Regions from separate parts of the Burkholderia pseudomultivorans genome, predicted to be linked through region 2. Evidence: riboswitches for the same ligand, from Rfam matches in the RefSeq annotation. Region 2 holds a riboswitch; the other holds the start of a gene.
The links. A riboswitch is a leader RNA that binds a small molecule or an ion and turns the genes downstream of it on or off. The one in region 2 is predicted to bind glycine.
Positions count from the first base shown of each region.

Region 1: it holds a riboswitch for glycine, as region 2 does, so the genes downstream of both, gcvH (glycine cleavage system protein GcvH) here and gcvT (glycine cleavage system aminomethyltransferase GcvT) in region 2, are expected to answer to the same signal.

Region 1 is NZ_CP013378.1:292,033-301,547, forward strand. Features, by position in the region: gene WS57_RS14280 (acetyl-CoA C-acetyltransferase) at 1-242, shown strand, start outside; gene lipA (lipoyl synthase) at 326-1,300, opposite strand; gene gcvT (glycine cleavage system aminomethyltransferase GcvT) at 1,304-2,422, opposite strand; gene glyA (serine hydroxymethyltransferase) at 2,543-3,799, opposite strand; gene gcvP (aminomethyl-transferring glycine dehydrogenase) at 3,918-6,797, opposite strand; gene gcvH (glycine cleavage system protein GcvH) at 6,794-7,168, opposite strand; glycine riboswitch at 7,395-7,481, opposite strand; gene WS57_RS14310 (LysR family transcriptional regulator) at 7,665-8,588, opposite strand; gene speB (agmatinase) at 8,747-9,515, shown strand, end outside.
Region 2 is NZ_CP013378.1:166,427-175,941, reverse strand. Features, by position in the region: gene WS57_RS13745 (UvrD-helicase domain-containing protein) at 1-1,466, opposite strand, end outside; gene WS57_RS13740 (SGNH/GDSL hydrolase family protein) at 1,758-2,465, shown strand; gene WS57_RS13735 (oxidoreductase) at 2,699-3,751, shown strand; gene WS57_RS13730 (hypothetical protein) at 3,935-4,294, shown strand; glycine riboswitch at 4,405-4,507, shown strand; glycine riboswitch at 4,539-4,672, shown strand; gene gcvT (glycine cleavage system aminomethyltransferase GcvT) at 4,757-5,875, shown strand; gene gcvH (glycine cleavage system protein GcvH) at 5,993-6,373, shown strand; gene gcvP (aminomethyl-transferring glycine dehydrogenase) at 6,507-9,434, shown strand.

The DNA of each region.
Region 1 (9,515 bases), 130 kb from region 2:
AGATCAACGAAGCGTTCGCGGTGGTCGCGATGGCCGCGATGCGCGACCTCGACCTGCCGCACGACAAGGTCAACGTACATGGCGGCGCGTGTGCGCTCGGCCATCCGATCGGCGCATCGGGTGCGCGCGTGATGGTGACGCTGCTGGCGGCGCTCGAAACGTACGGCCTGAAGCGCGGCGTCGCGTCGCTGTGCATCGGCGGTGGAGAGGCGACGGCGATCGCGATCGAGCGGGTCGCGTAACGCAGTCGGTACGGCACGCCGCGCCGTACCGGCTGTTTCATCGTCGGCACGCGCACCCTGCGGTCGCGTGCCGATTGCCTTTGTTACGCGACGATTTCGCCGCGGGCCTGCAGGTCGGCGTGATAGGACGAGCGTACCATCGGCCCTGACGCGACCTGGCTGAAGCCGAGTGCGAGCGCGCGCTGCCGCAACTGCGCAAATTCCGTTGGCGTGACGAAGCGCTTGACCGGCAGATGATGGCGCGTCGGCTGCAGGTACTGGCCGAGCGTCAGCATGCCCACGCCATGCGCGCGCAAGTCGCGCATCACCTGTTCGACCTCGTCGATCTGCTCGCCGAGCCCCAGCATCAGGCCCGACTTGGTCGGCACGTTCGGCACCGCTGACCGGAATGCCTGCAGCACGTCGAGCGAATGCTGGTAGTCGGCGCCCGGCCGCGTTTCGCGATACAGACGCGGCACGGTTTCCAGATTGTGGTTGAACACGTCGGGTGGCGACGCTGCAAGCAGGTGCAGCGCGACGTCGAGCCGCCCGCGGAAATCCGGCGTCAGCGCTTCGATCCTGAGCGCCGGATTGGCCTGGCGCGCGTCGCGGATGCACGCTGCGAAGTGTGCGGCGCCGCCGTCGCGCAGGTCGTCGCGATCGACCGACGTGATCACGACGTACTTGAGCTGCATTGCCGCGATCGTTTCGGCGAGCCGCGCCGGCTCGTCCGGATCGAGCGGCAGCGGCCGGCCATGCCCGACGTCGCAGAACGGGCAGCGCCGCGTGCAGATATCGCCCATGATCATGAAGGTGGCCGTTCCGTGGCTGAAGCATTCGCCGAGGTTCGGACAACTCGCTTCCTCGCAGACCGTGTGCAGCTTCTGCTCGCGCAGCACATTCTTGAGCGCGATCACCTCGCGCGAACCGGGGAACGTCGCGCGGATCCATGCCGGCTTGCGCAGCATTGCGGCCGGCTCGGTCGCGACGATCTTCACGGGGATGCGCGCCATCTTCTCGGCGGCGGACAATTTGGTTCCCGCGACGATCGACGCGGGGCGGCTTTCCGTATGCGCCATGGTTCAGCCTCGATGGTATCGCTGCGGGACGAACGGTGCCTTCGCCACCTCAATCGCGACCGGCTTGCCGCGGACGATCGCATGCAGCGTCGTGCCCGGTGTCGCGCATTCGATGGCGACATAGCCGATCGCCACCGGGCTGCCGTACGTTGGACCGAACCCGCCGCTCGTCACCTTGCCGATCGAACGGCCGTCGGGCCCCGTGATGTCGGTGCCCTCGCGCACCGGCACCCGGTCTTTCACGACGAAGCCGACGCGCTTTCTCTGTATGCCTTCGGCGAGTTGCCGCGCGACGACGGCGGCGCCCGGATACCCGCCGGCGCGTGCGCCGTCGGGGCGGCGTACCTTCGAGATGGCCCACAGCAGTCCGCCCTCGATCGGCGTGGTATCGGTATCGATATCGTGACCGTACAGGCACAGGCCAGCTTCAAGGCGCAGCGAGTCGCGTGCGCCGAGCCCGATCGGCTGGACCGCCGGATCGTCGAGCAGCGTGCGGGCCAGCGCGTACGCGCGGTCGGCCGGCACGGATATCTCGTAGCCGTCCTCGCCCGTGTAGCCGGAGCGGCTGACATAGCATGCCGCGCCGGCCAGCTCGATGCGGGTGCTCTGCATGAAGGTCAGTTCGGCCAGCGACGGTGCGAGGCGGCCCAATATCGACGCGGCAGCCGGGCCTTGCAGCGCCAGCAGCGCGCGGTCGGTCAGTTCGACGACCTCGCAGCGATGGCCGATGCTGTCCTTCAGATGCGCGATGTCGCGGGCCTTGCACGCAGCGTTGACGACCACGCAGAACACGTTGTCGTCGATGCGGGTGATCATCAGGTCGTCGAGGATGCCGCCCTGTTCGTTCGTGAACAGCGCGTAACGCTGCATGCCGACCGGAAGATCGATCATGTCGATCGGCACCAGCGTCTCGAGCGCGGCGGCGGCATCCGTTCCCGTCAGCATCGCCTGGCCCATGTGCGAGACGTCGAACAGGCCCGCGCGGCTGCGCGTGTGGAGATGCTCTTTCAGGATGCCGAGCGGATACTGCACGGGCATCTCGTAACCGGCGAACGGCACCATCTTCGCGCCGAGTTCGAGATGCAGGCCGTGGAGTGCGGTGCGGGAAAGCGGGTTGCTCATCGTGATTCAAGGTAATGAGGAGATCGAATATTTTCACGCCGGTGTTGCATCGGCAATGGACGATGGGGCCGCTCGCGAAGGCGTCGACGTCGCCCCGCGAGTGGTGGCGTGATGATCGCGTTATTTGCCGTATACGGGGAGCGCGCCGCACAGTTCCGCAACGTGCCGCCTGACGCGCTCGACGACGGCTGGATTCTCGATGTCGGCGAGAATGTCGCAGATCCAGCCGGCCACCGTACGCACCTCGGTTTCCTTGAAGCCGCGACTCGTGATCGCCGGCGTGCCGATACGGATCCCGCTGGTGACGAACGGGCTTTGCGGATCGTTCGGTACCGCATTCTTGTTCACGGTGATGTGCGCGCTGCCGAGTGCCGCATCGGCAGCCTTGCCGGTCAGCCCCTGACGGATCAGGCTGACGAGGAACAAGTGGTTGTCCGTGCCGCCGGAGATGATGTCGTAGCCGCGCTCGACGAACACCGCGGCCATCGCCCGTGCATTGGTCACGACCTGCTGCTGATAGACCCTGAATTCGGGCGATAGCGCTTCCCGGAACGCGACGGCCTTCGCGGCGATCACATGCATCAGCGGGCCGCCCTGGATGCCGGGGAAAACGATCGCGTTGAGCTTCTTCTCGATATCGGGGGTGGTGCGCGCGAGGATCAGGCCGCCGCGCGGGCCGCGCAGCGTCTTGTGCGTTGTCGTGGTCACCACGTCGGCGTGAGGCAGTGGATTCGGATACAGCCCGGCCGCGACGAGGCCCGCCACGTGCGCCATGTCGACGAACAGGTATGCGCCCACCGCGTCGGCGATCCGGCGGAAGCGGGCCCAGTCCACCACGCGCGAATATGCGGAGAAGCCGGCCGTGATCAGTTTCGGCTTGTGCTCCCGGGCCAGCGCCTCGACCTGGTCGTAGTCGATCTCGCCGGTTTCGACGTTCAGGCCGTATTGCACGGCGCGGTACAGCTTGCCCGAGAAATTCACATGCGCGCCGTGCGTCAGGTGGCCGCCGTGCGCGAGGCTCATGCCGAGGATCGTGTCGTGCGGCTCGAGCAGTGCCATATAGACTGCCGCGTTGGCCTGGCTGCCGGAATGCGGCTGCACGTTCGCGTAGTCCGCGCCGAACAGCGTCTTCGCGCGGTCGATCGCCAGTTGCTCCGCGACGTCCACGAATTCACAGCCGCCGTAATACCGCTTGCCCGGATAACCTTCCGCATACTTGTTGGTCAGCACCGAGCCCTGTGCCTGCATCACGCGCGGGCTCGTGTAGTTTTCCGACGCGATGAGCTCGATATGGTCTTCCTGGCGAATGCGCTCGCGCTCCATCGCAGCCCACAGTTCATCGTCGTAGCCTTCGATCTGCATGTCTTTACCGAACATTCTTCTTTCTCCTGGTGTCGGGTCCGCGCGGTGGCGCACTGCCCGGTCGGGCCGTGCGGCATGCGCGTCTCGTTCGCTGCTGTAGGGTTGAGTGTGCGTGCGGCCGATGCGGCCCGTCCTATGACCGATACGCGTCGAGCGGCGGGCACGAGCACACTAGGTTGCGGTCGCCGTACACGTTGTCGACGCGCGAGACCGGCGGCCAGTACTTGCCGGCCGCCATCGCCGCGGCGCCATGCGGATAGACGGCCTGCTCGCGCGAATACGCGTGCCGCCATTCGCCGACGAGTTCGGCTGCCGTATGCGGTGCATGCTTCAGCGGATTGTCGTCGGCGTCCAGCGTGCCCGCTTCCACGGCCGCGATTTCGGCACGGATCGCGATCATCGCGTCGATGAAGCGGTCCAGTTCGGCCTTCGATTCCGATTCGGTCGGCTCGATCATCAACGTGCCGGCGACCGGGAAACTCATCGTCGGCGCATGGAATCCGAAGTCGATCAGACGCTTCGCGACGTCGTCGACGCCGATGCCGCTGCGGTCCTTCAGCGGCCGCAGGTCGATGATGCATTCGTGCGCGACGCGGCCGTTCGGTCCCGTATACAGAATCGGATAGTGCGGCGCGAGGCGGCGGGCGACATAGTTGGCGTTGAGAATCGCCGTTTCGGTGGCCCGCTTGAGCCCGGCGGCGCCCATCAGCGTGATGTAGGTCCATGTGATCGGCAGGATGCTCGCGCTGCCGAGCGGGGCCGCGGACACCGCGCCGATGCCGGGCACCCGGCCTTCCCGGTGACCGGGCAGGAACGGCGCGAGATGGGACTTCACGCCGATCGGGCCGACGCCGGGCCCGCCGCCGCCGTGCGGGATGCAGAAGGTCTTGTGCAGGTTCAGGTGCGATACGTCGCCGCCGAACGCGCCGGGTTGCGCGAGGCCGACCAGCGCATTCATGTTCGCGCCGTCAATATAGACCTGCCCGCCGTGCGCGTGGACGATGTCGCACGCGTCGCGCACGCGCGCCTCGAACACGCCGTGGGTCGACGGGTAGGTGATCATGATCGCGGCCAGCCTGCCGCTGTACTGGACGGCCTTCGCGGAGAGGTCGTCGATGTCGACGTTGCCGGCATCGTCGCATTTGACGACCACGATCTGCATGCCGACCATCTGCGCCGAAGCCGGGTTGGTGCCGTGTGCCGACGATGGAATCAGGCACACGTCGCGCTGCGCTTCGCCGCGACTCGCGTGATACGCGCGGATCGCCAGCAGGCCCGCGTATTCGCCCTGCGAGCCTGCATTCGGCTGCAGCGACACCGCGTCGTATCCGGTGATCGCACCCAGCATCGCTTCGAGCTCCTGCGCGAGCGCGCGATATCCGCCGGTCTGTTCGGCCGGGGCGAACGGGTGCAGCTTCGCGAACGCCGGCCATGTGATCGGCATCATTTCGACGGTCGCGTTCAGTTTCATCGTGCAACTGCCGAGCGGAATCATCGTGCGGTCGAGTGCGAGATCGCGGTCGGCGAGCCGGCGCAGGTAGCGCAGCATCTGCGTTTCCGAATGATGGCTGTTGAATGCCGGATGCGTGAGAAAGGCACTGCGGCGCAGCAGCGGCGCGGGCAGCGCATCGACGGCGGCCGCTTCGACGGTTGCAAAGTCCGGCACCGGCCGGCCGTCGGTGAAGATCGACCAGAGCATCGTCACATCGTCGGGCGTGGTCGTCTCGTCGAGCGCGATGCCGACGCGCCGGTCGTCGATCGCGCGCAGGTTCGCGCGGCGCGCGCGTGCAGCCGCATGCACGGCTTCGGTGTGGCTGCCGGTATTCACCGTGATGGTATCGAAGCAGTACTCGGTCGGCACCGCATGGCCGAGCTGACGCAACCCCGCGGCCAGCGTCGCGGTCAGGCGATGGACGCGCCGTGCGATCGTGGCAAGTCCGCGTGGGCCATGGTAGGCCGCGTAGAAGCCGGCGATATTGGCGAGCAGCACCTGCGCGGTGCAGATGTTGCTGGTGGCCTTTTCGCGCCGGATATGCTGCTCGCGCGTCTGCATCGCGAGGCGCAATGCCGGGCGGCCGTGCGCGTCGACCGACATGCCGACCAGCCGTCCCGGCATCGTGCGCCTGAACGCGTCGCGCGTCGCGAAATAGCCGGCGTGCGGGCCACCAAACCCGAGCGGTACGCCGAAACGCTGCGTGGTGCCGACCGCCACGTCGGCGCCGAATTCGCCCGGCGGCGCGAGCAGCGTCAGCGCGAGCAAATCGGCGGCGACCACGGCCAGCGCGCCGTGCGCATGGAGTGTCTCGACCACGCTGCGGTAGTCGTGGATGTCGCCGAAGGTGCCCGGATATTGCAGCAGCGCGGCGAAACAGCCGGGACCGGCCAGGTCGCGGCGCGGATCGCCGACGACAACCTCGATACCGACCGGTTCCGCGCGTGTGCGGACGATCTCGATCGTCTGCGGGTGGCAGTCGCGCGCGACGAAGAACACGCGGCTGTCAGACTTTGCGACGCGCTGGCAGAACGTCATTGCTTCGGCAGCGGCCGTGCCTTCGTCGAGCATTGACCCGTTGGCGATGTCGAGGCCGGTCAGGTCGGCGATCATCGTCTGGAAGTTGAGCAGCGCTTCCAGGCGGCCTTGCGAGATTTCCGGCTGGTACGGCGTATACGCGGTGTACCACGCCGGATTTTCCAGCACGTTGCGCTGGATGACCGGTGGGGTATGTGTGTCGTGGTAGCCCATCCCGATGAAGGACCGGAACACCTGGTTGCGGCCGGCCAGCGCGCCGAGCCTGTCCAGTGCGTCGGCTTCGGTGCAGCCGGGCGGCAGCGCGAGCGGGGCACGGCTGCGGATTGCCTCCGGCACCACCTGCTGCATCAGGTCGTCGATGCCGTCCACGCCGAGCTCGGCGAGCATCGCAGCCTGTTCGCCCGCGTCGGGGCCGATATGGCGGCGCACGAACAACTCGCGCTGCGCGAGAGAATCGAAAGCGCTCATGGCTGTCTCCGTCATTCGCCGATGTACGTGCGATACGCGGCTGCGTCCATCAGGCCGGCCAGTTGTTCCGGACGATCGATGCGCATCCGGAAGAACCAGCCGTCGCTTTCCGCCGCTTCGTTGACGAGGCTCGGGGTGTCGCCGAGCACGGCATTCGCCGCCAGCACGGTGCCGGACACGGGCATCCTGACTTCGCCGGCGGCCTTGACCGATTCGACGGTGGCGGCTTCGTCATGCTGTGCAAATGCGTCGCCTTCGTTCGGCAGCGCGACGTAGACCAGATCGCCCAGTTGCGACTGCGCATGATCGGTGATGCCGACCGTTGCGCTGCCGTCGGCTTCCAGACGCAGCCATTCGTGGGATTCGGTGTACCTGACCTCGCTCATGTGCTCTCTTCCTGACAGGGTTGCGTTAAGTGGAACGGCAACGCAAGCCGGAAGGGCGACGGCGGGAGGATGGGCGAGCGGCGGCATCCGGACCAGACCGGGGCATTCCAGGCTGCGTGCCTGATGCCCCCTCTGTCCGTTTGCCTGAGAGATTCGCGACCCGGCGGGTCGCTTTTCCTTCGGCGAGGCATGGTCGGCGACCAGAGGCCTACTCTCCAGAGCGCTAGTCGATGCGTCAGTCCTTTTGCCTGAGAGTTTCTGGGGCGATTCCCCTTCGGCGCCGCCGGACGGCGGTCTCTCCTGACACATCCCGATAGCTGGCGACAATCTAGTCGCCCGCGTCCGGTGCTGTCAACACCGGGTTTGCACCCCGGGCACGCGGGCGGCGCCCGACGACGTGCCGCCACGCCGATGAAATGCGTGGCGCGACAAGGCTGTGCCGCGATCACGGCGAGCCGATACTTCGGCGGAGCCCGAAGCGAATATCCGATATCGACTATCTGTCCGCGGACGCGGCGCGGCGATCCACATGCGCCATCAGATCGTCGACGAACGCGCGCAGCACGGTCGGCTGCGCGGCGCCGCGCCGTGTGATCGACGAGAACGGCCAGGTCGAGGTCAGCCGTTCCGCCGCGAGCTGACGCATCTGGCCGGCGTCGACCCATTGCTTCGCGTAGTGCCTGGGCAGAAAGCCGATATAGGCGCCGGTCAGAATCAGGATCGCCTGCGCTTCGACGTTGTCCACCGTCGCGGCGGCATTGCCGCTCTCGAGCAACTGCAGGTCGCGCTGTTGCAGGAATGCGCGGGCGACGACCTGGCTCTGCCGGATTCGCTCGATCAGCGCATCGCCGCTGGCGTCGTTCGAGAACAGCGGGTGATAGCGGCTGCAGTAGAGCCCGTCAGGCTCGTCGTACAGCGGCGTGTAGCACAGGCCGGCGACGGTCAGCGGAAAGTGGCCGATCGCGATGTGCAGCCGCCCGTCGAGCACGCGCGCCTCGAGCTCGGCGGGCGTGCCGATGTAGATGTCGAGCTGCACGTCGTGGCCGCGCGATACGAACCGGCGCAGCGCGCGCGGCAGCACGCTGTCGGTGTCGGTGACCGTGTTGTCGATGATGCCGAGATGGAGCTTGCCCGAGATGCGCTGCTTGAGCGCATGGGTGTCCATGCAGAACGCCTCGACCGCGAGCGACAGGCGCTGCGCCGATTCATACGTTGCGACGCCGTGTTCCGTCAGACGAAAGCCGCTGCGCCCACGTTCGCACAGCTTGACGCCCAGGCGCGTCTCGAGGCTCGTCATCTGTTCGCTGATGGTCGACTGGCTCACGTTCAGCGCCGCCTGAGCGGCGGAGAAGCCGCCGCATTTCACGATGGTCATGAAAATCCTGAGCAGTTTCAGGTCGACGTCCTGCAGTTGCTTCATGTCTCGCTCCACGCGGCGTATTGCATCGGAAAGTCCGATATGAACATCTGATGCTTGCTATTTTTCCGGTGCAAATTCTTGCCCATAGTGGCTGCAAAGGCAAGCGCACGGGCCACCGTGCGGATGACAACAGATCCATACGAATGGAGACGGAGACAATGCAGAGCAACAGCTATGAGAAAGGCAGGTTGAACCTGCCGTTCGTCGGTCACTGCACCTTTGCGAAGGCGCCGGTGTGTCTCGACTGGGAGCATATCGACGCGGACGTCGCGATCCTCGGCGCACCGAACGACATGGGCACCCAGTGGCGTTCCGGTGCGCGTTTCGGCCCGCGCGGCATTCGCGAGGCGTCGACGCTGTTCTCGTTCGGGCATGCGGGCGCGTACGACCACGAGGACGACGCGCTGTACCTGACCGAAGACCAGGTCCGGATGGTCGATGTCGGCGATGCGGACATCGTGCATACCGACATGGCCACCAGCAATGCGAACATCGAACTGGCCGTGCGCAAGATTCTCGCCGCCGGCGCGATGCCTGTCGTGCTCGGCGGCGATCACTCGGTGCACGCGCCGGTAATCAAGGCGTTCGAAGGGCGCGGGCCGATCCATATCGTGCATTTCGATGCGCACCTCGATTTCGTCGACGAACGCCACGGCGTGCGGTACGGCCACGGCAATCCGCTGCGCCGCGCGTCGGAAATGGACCATATCGCGGGGATGACGCAACTCGGCATCCGCAACGTGTCGTCGTCGAACCGCAGCGACTACGACGCGGCGCGCGCCGCGGGCTCCAACATCCTGTCGGTACGCGATGTCCGGCGCCTCGGCACCGAAGGGGTGCTCGAACAGATTCCACAGCGCGGCGCGTACTACATCACGATCGACATCGACGGCTTCGACCCGTCGATCGCGCCGGGAACGGGTACGC
Region 2 (9,515 bases):
TCGTCGAGCACGACGGTCGCGGGCTCCTTGTCGGCGCGATCGGTCAGGCGCTGGATGAAGTCGCAGAACATCCGCAGCGGCTCGATCTGGCGCGCGGACAGCCGCGCCTCGATGCCGCCCATGTACACGGCCTCGAACAGCGACACCTTCGCCTGCCCCGCGAACGAGCCGAGCGCCTCGAGCGTCGTGTTGCCGATCCCGCGGCGCGGCGTCGTGACCGCGCGGATGAACGCGGGATCGTCGTCGGCGTTCGCGATCAGCCGCAGGTACGCGCACAGATCCTTGATCTCGGCCTTGTCGAAGAACGACTGGCCGCCCGACAGCACGTACGGGATCCGCTCGCGCCGCAGCACCTGCTCGAAGATCCGCGCCTGGAAGTTGCCGCGATACAGGATCGCGTAGTCGCGGAACTGCGCGCGCCGCTCGAACTTGTGCGCGGACAGGCGGAACACGACCGATTCGGCCTCGTGCTCCTCGTCGTTGCAGGGCGTGACGGTGATCGAATCGCCCATCCCGTGCTCGGACCACAGCTTCTTCTCGAACAGCTTCGGGTTGTTCGCGATCACGTTGTTCGCCGCGGTCAGGATCCGCACCGTCGAGCGGTAGTTCTGCTCGAGCTTGATCACGTGCAGCTTCGGGAAATCCTTGCCGAGCTGCGCGAGGTTTTCCAGCGTCGCGCCGCGCCAGCCGTAGATCGCCTGATCGTCGTCGCCGACCGCCGTGAACGCCGCGCGCGGGCCCGCGAGCAGCTTCAGCAGTTCGTACTGGCACGCGTTGGTGTCCTGATACTCGTCGATCAGCAGGTAGCGCAGCTTGTTCTGCCAGCGGTCGCGCACCTGCTCGTTCTTCGCGAACAGCTCGGTCGGCAGGCGGATCAGGTCGTCGAAGTCGACGGCCTGGTACGCGTGCAGCGTCGCGACGTAGTTGCGGTACACGAGCGCGGCCTGGTGCTCGTCCTCGTTCGCGGCGATCGTCATCGCCTCCTCGGGCGTGACGAGGCCGTTCTTCCACAGCGAGATGATGTTCTGGATCTTGCGGATCAGCCCCTTGTCGGTGGTGCCGATCTGCTCCTGGATCATCCCGAAGCAGTCGTCCGAATCCATGATCGAGAACTGCGGCTTCAGGCCGACGTGCTCGGCTTCCTGGCGCAGGATCTGCACGCCGAGCGAGTGGAACGTGCAGACGGTGAGCTGGTTGACGGGCACCTTGCGGCCTTCCTTGCCGGGCGTGGTGAGCGTCTTGCCCTCGAGCAGCTTCGACACGCGCTCGCGCATCTCGGCGGCCGCCTTGTTCGTGAACGTGACGGCGGCGATATGGCGGGGCTCGAAGCCTTTCGCTTCGATCAGGTGCGCGATCTTCTGCGTGATCACTCGGGTCTTGCCGCTGCCCGCGCCGGCGAGCACGAGGCAGGGACCGTCGAGGTAGCGCACCGCTTCGTTCTGAGCGGGATTGAGGCCTGCGGACATGATGGCGGATGGTGTTGCGGTTGACGGCGGAACGCCGGGAGGATGCCGTGCGCGGCGGGCCTGCGAAGCAGGCGGACGCGCGGGCAGGACGCGCATGTTAACACGTCGGCGGCACGCGTTTCGTGAACGCCGCCGGACGGCGCGGCGCACGCATCGGGCCCCGTGCGCGCCGCGCCTCACCCCTGGCCGGACGGCCAATCCGGCCCCGCGTCGGCGCGAATCGGCCACAATAGGCGCTCGTCGGCCCGGCAGGTGCGCCGGGCCCGGATCAACCGTCGCCGGATCGACACCATGGGATACCCGTTCGCTACTGCCGCCCTCGGCCCGCTGCTGTTCGCGCAGGGGCGCTACGTGCGTCGCGTCACGCCGCGGCTGCCCGAGGCGGCCGGCCCGCGCAGCGGGGAAGCCGGCGACGGCCCGCCGCTGCGCGTGCTGGTGCTCGGCGATTCGGCGGCCGCGGGCGTCGGCGTCGCGACGCAGTCCGACGCGCTGGCCGGGCAACTGGCGCGCGCGCTGGCGGCCACCCATCGCGTCAGCTGGAAACTGCTCGCGCGCACCGGCCTGACGACGCAGGATCTCGTCGACTGGCTCGCCGCCGAGCCGGCCGAGCCGTTCGACGTGGCGGTCACGTCGCTCGGCGTCAACGACGTGACGGGCGGCGTGTCGCCGGCCCGCTGGCTGGCGGCGCAGGCCGCGCTCGTCGGCCTGCTCGCCGCGCGCTTCCAGGTCGGGCACGCGGTGCTGTCGGCGGTGCCGCCGATGGAGCGCTTTCCGGCGCTGCCGCAGCCGCTCGCGTGGTATCTCGGCCTGCGCGCGAAGCGCCTCAACGCGGCCCTCGCGGGTTGGGTCGCGACGCAGCCGCACTGCACGTTCCTGCGGGTCACGCTGCCGCTCGAGCGCCACTTGATGGCCGCGGACGGCTTCCATCCCGCCGCGGCGGCATGCGCGGCCTGGGCCGGGCAGGTCGCGGCCGCGTTGCGGCAGCGGGCCGCCGCATGACGCGGCGTGGCGCGCGTGCGCGGGCCGTTCGTCGCGCGACGGGCCGGGCGGCGGCGCGCGCGATGCGGCCGGATGCGCGCAAAATGCCGGCGCTGACCGCGCATGCGCCGCGACGCCATGTGCATTTCGCCAGACCGGCCGGTGCGCACCGCGCCGCCGTGCCAAAATAGCCGGTCGTCATCGCGCCGTTACGGCGCGCCGTCCTTTCGTTTCGTTCGTAGCCAGGGATTGCCATGTCGTCATTGCTCAGGATTGGTCTGATGGGTTTTGGTTTCGCCGGTGCGACGTTCCACGCGCCGGTGATCGCGGCGAGCGGCCGCACGGAAGTCGCCGCGATCGCGACGGGGCAGCCCGATCGCGCCCGCGCCGCCTATCCCGGCGCGCGCGTCGTCGCCGATCTCGATACGCTGCTCGGCCTCGACGACATCGAGTGCGTGGTGATCGCCACACCGAACGACACGCACTTCGCGCTCGCGCGCCAGGTGCTCGAAGCAGGCCGCCACGTTGTCGTCGACAAGCCGGTCACGCTCACCGCCGACGAGGCGCTCGCGCTCGCGCGGCTCGCCAATGCGCGCAGCCGCCTGTTCGCGCCGTTCCACAATCGTCGCTGGGACGGCGATTTCCTGACCGTGCGCCGCATCGTCGAAGCGGGCGAGCTCGGCCGGCTCACCGCGTTCGTCTCGCACTTCGACCGCTTCCGGCCGACGCCGCGCACGCGCTGGCGCGAGGAGCCGGCGCGCGGCGGCGGCCTGCTGCTCGACCTCGGCCCGCACCTGATCGACCAGGCGCTCGCGCTGTTCGGCCTGCCCGACACCGTCAGCGCGACCGTCAAGACGCGCCGCGACAACGGTGCGGCGCCCGACTTCGTGCACCTGCTGCTCGGCTATCCGGACAAGGACGTCACGCTGCACGCGAGCGCGCTGTCGGCGATCGAGCCTGCGCGCTTCACGCTGCACGGCACGCGCGGCAGCTACCAGAAGTTCGGGCTCGACACGCAGGAAGACCAGCTGAAGGCCGGCCTGACGCCGGACGATGTCGAATTCGGCGGCGGCAACCCGCCCGGCCTGCTGCGCGTGCTCGACGGCGAAGTCGAGCTCGAACGCCCGGTGCCGACGCTCGACGGCCAGTATGCGGAGTTCTATCGCGCGCTCGCCGCGTCGATCCGCGACGGCGCGCCGTTCCCGATTACGCCGCAGGACGCCGTCGACGTGATGACGATCATCGAGCTCGCCGCGCAGAGCGAACACGAAGGCCGCCGGCTGCCGTTCGTGCGCCGCACGGTCTGAGCGAACGCCGGTCGCGGCCGGCCGCCTGCGAATCCCGCAGGCCGTCGCCGGCCCGTCCGGCGGCGCGGGCGCGCCCATCCCGAACATTCCGTTACAAATGGCGCGGAACGAAAGTCAGCGGCCGACCGGTCTGACGCGTTTCTCAAAAAGTCGATCCGACACCCAAACCGTCAGGAGAATGTGATGCAACGGTTGATTCGCGCGGCAGCATGCTGCGCCCTGGTTTCCTCGCTCGCGGCGTGTATCGTGCAGCCGCAGCAACCGGTCCGGCCGCCGCCGCCGCGGCCGAATCCGCAAGTGGTCGCGAACGAGCGGATGCAACAGATCCAGGGCCGGATCGACAACCTGCATCGCCGGATCGACGCCCGCGTCAACGGCGGCTACTACCCGCCGCCGTACGGCGCGCAGCTGCACCATCGCCTCGACGTGATCCGCCAGGAATCGAACGACATGTCGGCGCAGCACGGCGGCGGCCTGTCCGGCGACGAGCAGCGCGTGCTGAACCAGGAACTCGACACGGCCGCGCGCGCGATCGGCGAGTAAGGCCGGCGCTCGCCGGCGACGAAAAAAGCGGCGGCGCCCTGCCGCCGCTTGTCGCGAAGCGACATTCTTTTGCCCAAATTGACAAGGCCGGGCCGCTCGCGTACAGTCGCCCGCACGCGTCGGGAGAGCGTGTGACCGCGTTGTTGAACGCCGGTCGCGCCGCCGAAGGGGCACACCCGCAAACTCTCAGGCAAAAGGACCGACCGCGTCGGGGAACGCCGTCCGCGCATTGCGCGGGCCGCACTCCCCGCACTCTGGAGAGCGGCAGTAGCCCGCTGCGCCGATGCGGCGCGGGCAGGCTGCCCACCGAAGGGGCGCGCGTTCGCCGGGCTTTGCCCGCAGCGCAATCTCTCAGGTATCGAGGACAGAGGGGCATGTACAGGATCGCTCGCCGGCTCGCGGCCGCGGCGGTCGGCACATGGCCGTTCTGATCCGCGCGCAAGCGCCTTGCCTGAGGCCTCGATGACTGCACTGAAACATACCCCGCTCAACGCCGCGCACCGCGCGCTCAATGCCCGCATGGTCGACTTCGGCGGCTGGGACATGCCCGTCAACTACGGCTCGCAGATCGAAGAACACGAAGCCGTGCGCACCGACGCCGGCATGTTCGACGTGTCGCACATGTGCGTCGTCGATTTCACCGGCAGCCGCGTGCGCGCCTTCTTCGAGCACGCGATCGCGAACAACGTCGGCAAGCTCAAGACGCCCGGCAAGGCGCTCTACTCGTGCCTGCTCAATCCGCAGGGCGGCGTCATCGACGACCTGATCGTCTATTACTTCACCGAAGACTTCTTCCGCGTCGTCGTCAATGCCGGCACCGCCGACAAGGACATCGCGTGGTTCAACCAGCTCAACGAACAGGGCGGCTACGGCGTGACGATCGCGCCGCGCCGCGATTTCGCGATCGTCGCCGTGCAGGGCCCGAACGCCCGTGAAAAGACCTGGACGACGATTCCGGCCGCGCGCGCCGCGACGAGCGAGCTGAAGCCGTTCAACGCCGCGCAGGTCGCCGGCACGCCGTTCGGCGACCTCACCGTCGCGCGCACCGGCTACACGGGCGAGGACGGCTTCGAGATCATCGTCCCGGCCGTACACGTCGAGGCGCTGTGGAACGCGCTGCAGCAAAACGGCGTGCGCCCGTGCGGGCTCGGCGCGCGCGACACGCTGCGCCTCGAGGCCGGCATGAACCTGTACGGCCAGGACATGGACGACACCGTCTCGCCGCTCGACGCGGGCCTCGCGTGGACGGTCGACCTGTCGGCGCCGCGCGACTTCGTCGGCCGCGCCGCGCTCGAGCGCGACGGCTCGCGCGCCGCGTTCGTCGGCCTGATCCTGCAGAAGGAAAACGGCAAGGCGGGCGGCGTGCTGCGCGCGCACCAGAAGGTCGTCACGCCGCACGGCGAAGGCGAGATCACGAGCGGCACGTTCTCGCCGTCGATGCAGGAATCGATCGCGTTTGCGCGCGTGCCGGCGGCCGTCCAGGTCGGCGACACGGTCCATGTGCAGATTCGTGACAAGCAACTTCCCGCGCGCGTGGTAAAACTGCCGTTCGTGCGCAACGGCAAGGTCCTCGCTGCGTAACGACCGGGAGGCCGCCTCCCGGCAAGCCGGGAGATGGCGCCCGGCGAACCTTACATCCGGCGCGTCCGCGCGGCGCGCCAGCAGAACGAATCACACACTTTTATCCAGGAGCATCCGATGAGCAACGTCCCGGCCGATCTGAAGTACACCGACGAACACGAGTGGATCCGCACCGAAGCAGACGGCACGCTGACGGTCGGCATCACCGATCACGCGCAGAGCACGCTCGGCGACATCGTCTTCCTCGAACTGCCGGAAGTCGGCAAGCAGGTGACGGCGGGCGACGCGGTCGGCGTCGTCGAGTCGGTGAAGGCGGCATCCGACATCTACTCGCCGGTGTCCGGCGAAGTCGTCGCGATCAACGAAGCCATCGTCGACACGCCCGACGCAGTCAACAGCGACGCCTACGCGAGCTGGCTGTTCAAGATCAAGCTCGCGGACGGCGCATCGACCGACAAGCTGATCGACGCCGCAGCCTACGGCAAGCTGATCGACTGACTTTATTCCCCGAACTGCGCGGAGCCGGCCGTCCGGTCCCGCGCGCGACCGGCGCTGGCGCCAGCGCCGGTCGACCGCACAGCATGGGGCCCGAACGCGCCGACGCGCGCCCTCGGGTCGACATAGGAACGCCATGAAGCTCGAACACCCGGACCGCCTGATGAACCGCACGCCCCTCTCGCTCGCCGCGCTCGAAACGCACGACGCGTTCGCCGAACGCCACATCGGCCCCGACGCCGCCAGCCAGCAGGCCATGCTCGACACGCTCGGCTTCGCGTCGCGCGCCGCGCTGATCGACGCCGTGATCCCGGCCTCGATCCGCCGCGCCGAAACGCTGCCGCTCGGCCCGTTCGCGCAGCCGAAGAGCGAGGCCGAAGCGCTCGCCGCACTGCGCGCGCTCGCGGACAAGAACCAGGTGTTCCGCTCCTATATCGGCCAGGGCTATTACGACACGCATACGCCGGCCGTGATCCTGCGCAACGTGCTCGAAAACCCGGCGTGGTACACGGCCTATACGCCGTACCAGCCCGAAATTTCCCAGGGTCGCCTCGAGGCGCTCCTGAACTTCCAGCAAATGGTGACCGACCTCACGGGCCTCGCGATCTCGAACGCGTCGCTGCTCGACGAGGCGACCGCCGCGGCCGAGGCGATGACGCTGCTGCAGCGCGCCGGCAAGCCGAAGTCGAACGTGTTCTACGTCGCCGACGACGTGCTGCCGCAAACGCTCGAAGTGATCCGCACGCGCGCGCTGCCGGTCGGCATCGAGGTCAAGACCGGCCCGGCCGCCGATGCCGCGCAGTCGAACGCGTTCGGCGTGCTGCTGCAATACCCGGGCGTGAACGGCGACGTGCGCGACTACCGCGCACTGACCGAAGCGATCCACGCGGCCGGCGGCCATGTCGTCGTCGCGGCCGACCTGCTCGCGCTGACCCTGCTGACGCCGCCCGGCGAATGGGGCGCGGACGTCGCGGTCGGCAACACGCAGCGCTTCGGCGTGCCGATGGGCTTCGGCGGCCCGCACGCCGCCTACATGGCCGTGCGCGACGAGTTCAAGCGCCAGATGCCGGGCCGCCTCGTCGGCGTGACCGTCGACGCGCAGGGCAAGCCCGCGCTGCGCCTCGCGCTGCAGACGCGCGAGCAGCACATCCGCCGCGAGAAGGCGACGTCGAACGTCTGCACCGCGCAGGCGCTGCTCGCGATCATGGCAAGCATGTACGCGGTCTACCACGGCCCGCACGGCCTGAAGACGATCGCGCTGCGCGTGAACCGCGTCGCGGCGCTGGTCGCCGCCGGCGTGAAGCAGCTCGGCTTCCCGATCGTCAACGACACCTTCTTCGACACGCTGACGATCGACACCGGCGCGCGCACCGCGCAGGTCCATCAGTTCGCCGCCGCGCAGCGCATCAACCTGCGCCGCGTCAGCGACACGCAGGTCGGCGTGTCGGTCGACGAAACGACGACGCGCGACGATCTCGCCGCGCTGCTCGCGGTCTTCGCGCAGGCGGCCGGCGGCACCGCGCCGTCCGTCGACGCGCTGGACGCGGGCCTCGGCGGCGACGCCGCGCTGCCGGCGGGCCTCGTGCGCACGAGCGCGTACCTGACGCACCACGTGTTCAACCGCCACCACTCCGAAACGGAAATGCTGCGCTACCTGCGCAGCCTGTCGGACAAGGATCTCGCGCTCGACCGCTCGATGATCCCGCTCGGCTCGTGCACGATGAAGCTGAATGCGACGTCGGAAATGCTGCCGGTCACGTGGCCCGAGTTCGGCCGCATTCACCCGTTCGCGCCGGCCGACCAGACCGTCGGCTACCGCGAGATGATCGACCAGCTCGAGCAGATGCTCGTCGCGGCCACCGGCTACGCGGCCGTGTCGCTGCAGCCGAACGCGGGCTCGCAGGGCGAGTACGCGGGCCTGCTGATCATCCATGCGTACCATGCGTCGCGCGGCGAAGGCCACCGCGACGTGTGCCTGATCCCGGCGTCCGCGCACGGCACCAACCCGGCGTCCGCGCACATGGCCGGCATGAAGGTCGTGGTCGTCGCGTGCGACGCGCAGGGCAACGTCGACATCGCCGACCTGAAGGCGAAGGCCGAGCAGCATTCGGCGAACCTCGCGGCGATCATGATCACCTATCCGTCGACGCACGGCGTGTTCGAGCAGAACGTGCGCGAGATCTGCGAGATCGTGCACGCGCACGGCGGCCAGGTGTACGTCGACGGCGCGAACATGAACGCGATGGTCGGCCTGACCGCGCCGGGCCAGTTCGGCGGCGACGTGTCGCACCTGAACCTGCACAAGACCTTCTGCATCCCGCACGGCGGCGGCGGCCCGGGCGTCGGCCCGGTCGCGGTCGGCGCGCATCTCGCGAAGTTCCTGCCGAACCAGCGTTCGACGGGCTACACGCGCGAGGAGCACGGCATCGGCGCAGTCTCGGCCGCGCCGTACGGCTCGGCGTCGATCCTGCCGATCTCGTGGATGTACATCGCGATGATGGGCGCGAAGAACCTGACCGCCGCGACCGAAACCGCGATCCTCAACGCGAACTACATCGCGAAGCGGCTCGCGCCGCACTATCCGGTGCTGTATTCGGGCCCGGGCGGGCTGGTTGCGCACGAATGCATTCTCGACCTGCGGCCGATCAAGGAGTCGAGCGGCATCAGCGTCGACGACGTCGCGAAGCGCCTGATGGACTACGGCTTCCACGCGCCGACGATGAGCTTCCCGGTGCCGGGCACGCTGATGGTCGAGCCGACCGAATCGGAATCGCAGGAAGAACTCGACCGCTTCATCGCCGCGATGATCGCGATCCGCGACGAAATCCGTGCGGTCGAGGAAGGCCGCGCCGATCGCGAGGACAATCCGCTGCGTCACGCGCCGCATACGGCCGCCGTCGTCACCGCGAACGAGTGGCCGCACGCGTACACGCGCGAGCAGGCCGCGTACCCGGTCGCGTCGCTCGGCACGAACAAGTACTGGCCGCCGGTCGGCCGCGCGGACAACGCCTATGGCGACCGCAACCTGTTCTGCGCCTGCGTGCCGATGTCGGACTACGCGTAACGCGCGCGGCGCCGTCCGATGGCGCACGACACCGCACGCAACCCCGCGTTGCGTGCGGTTTTTGCATTTGACGCCGATCCC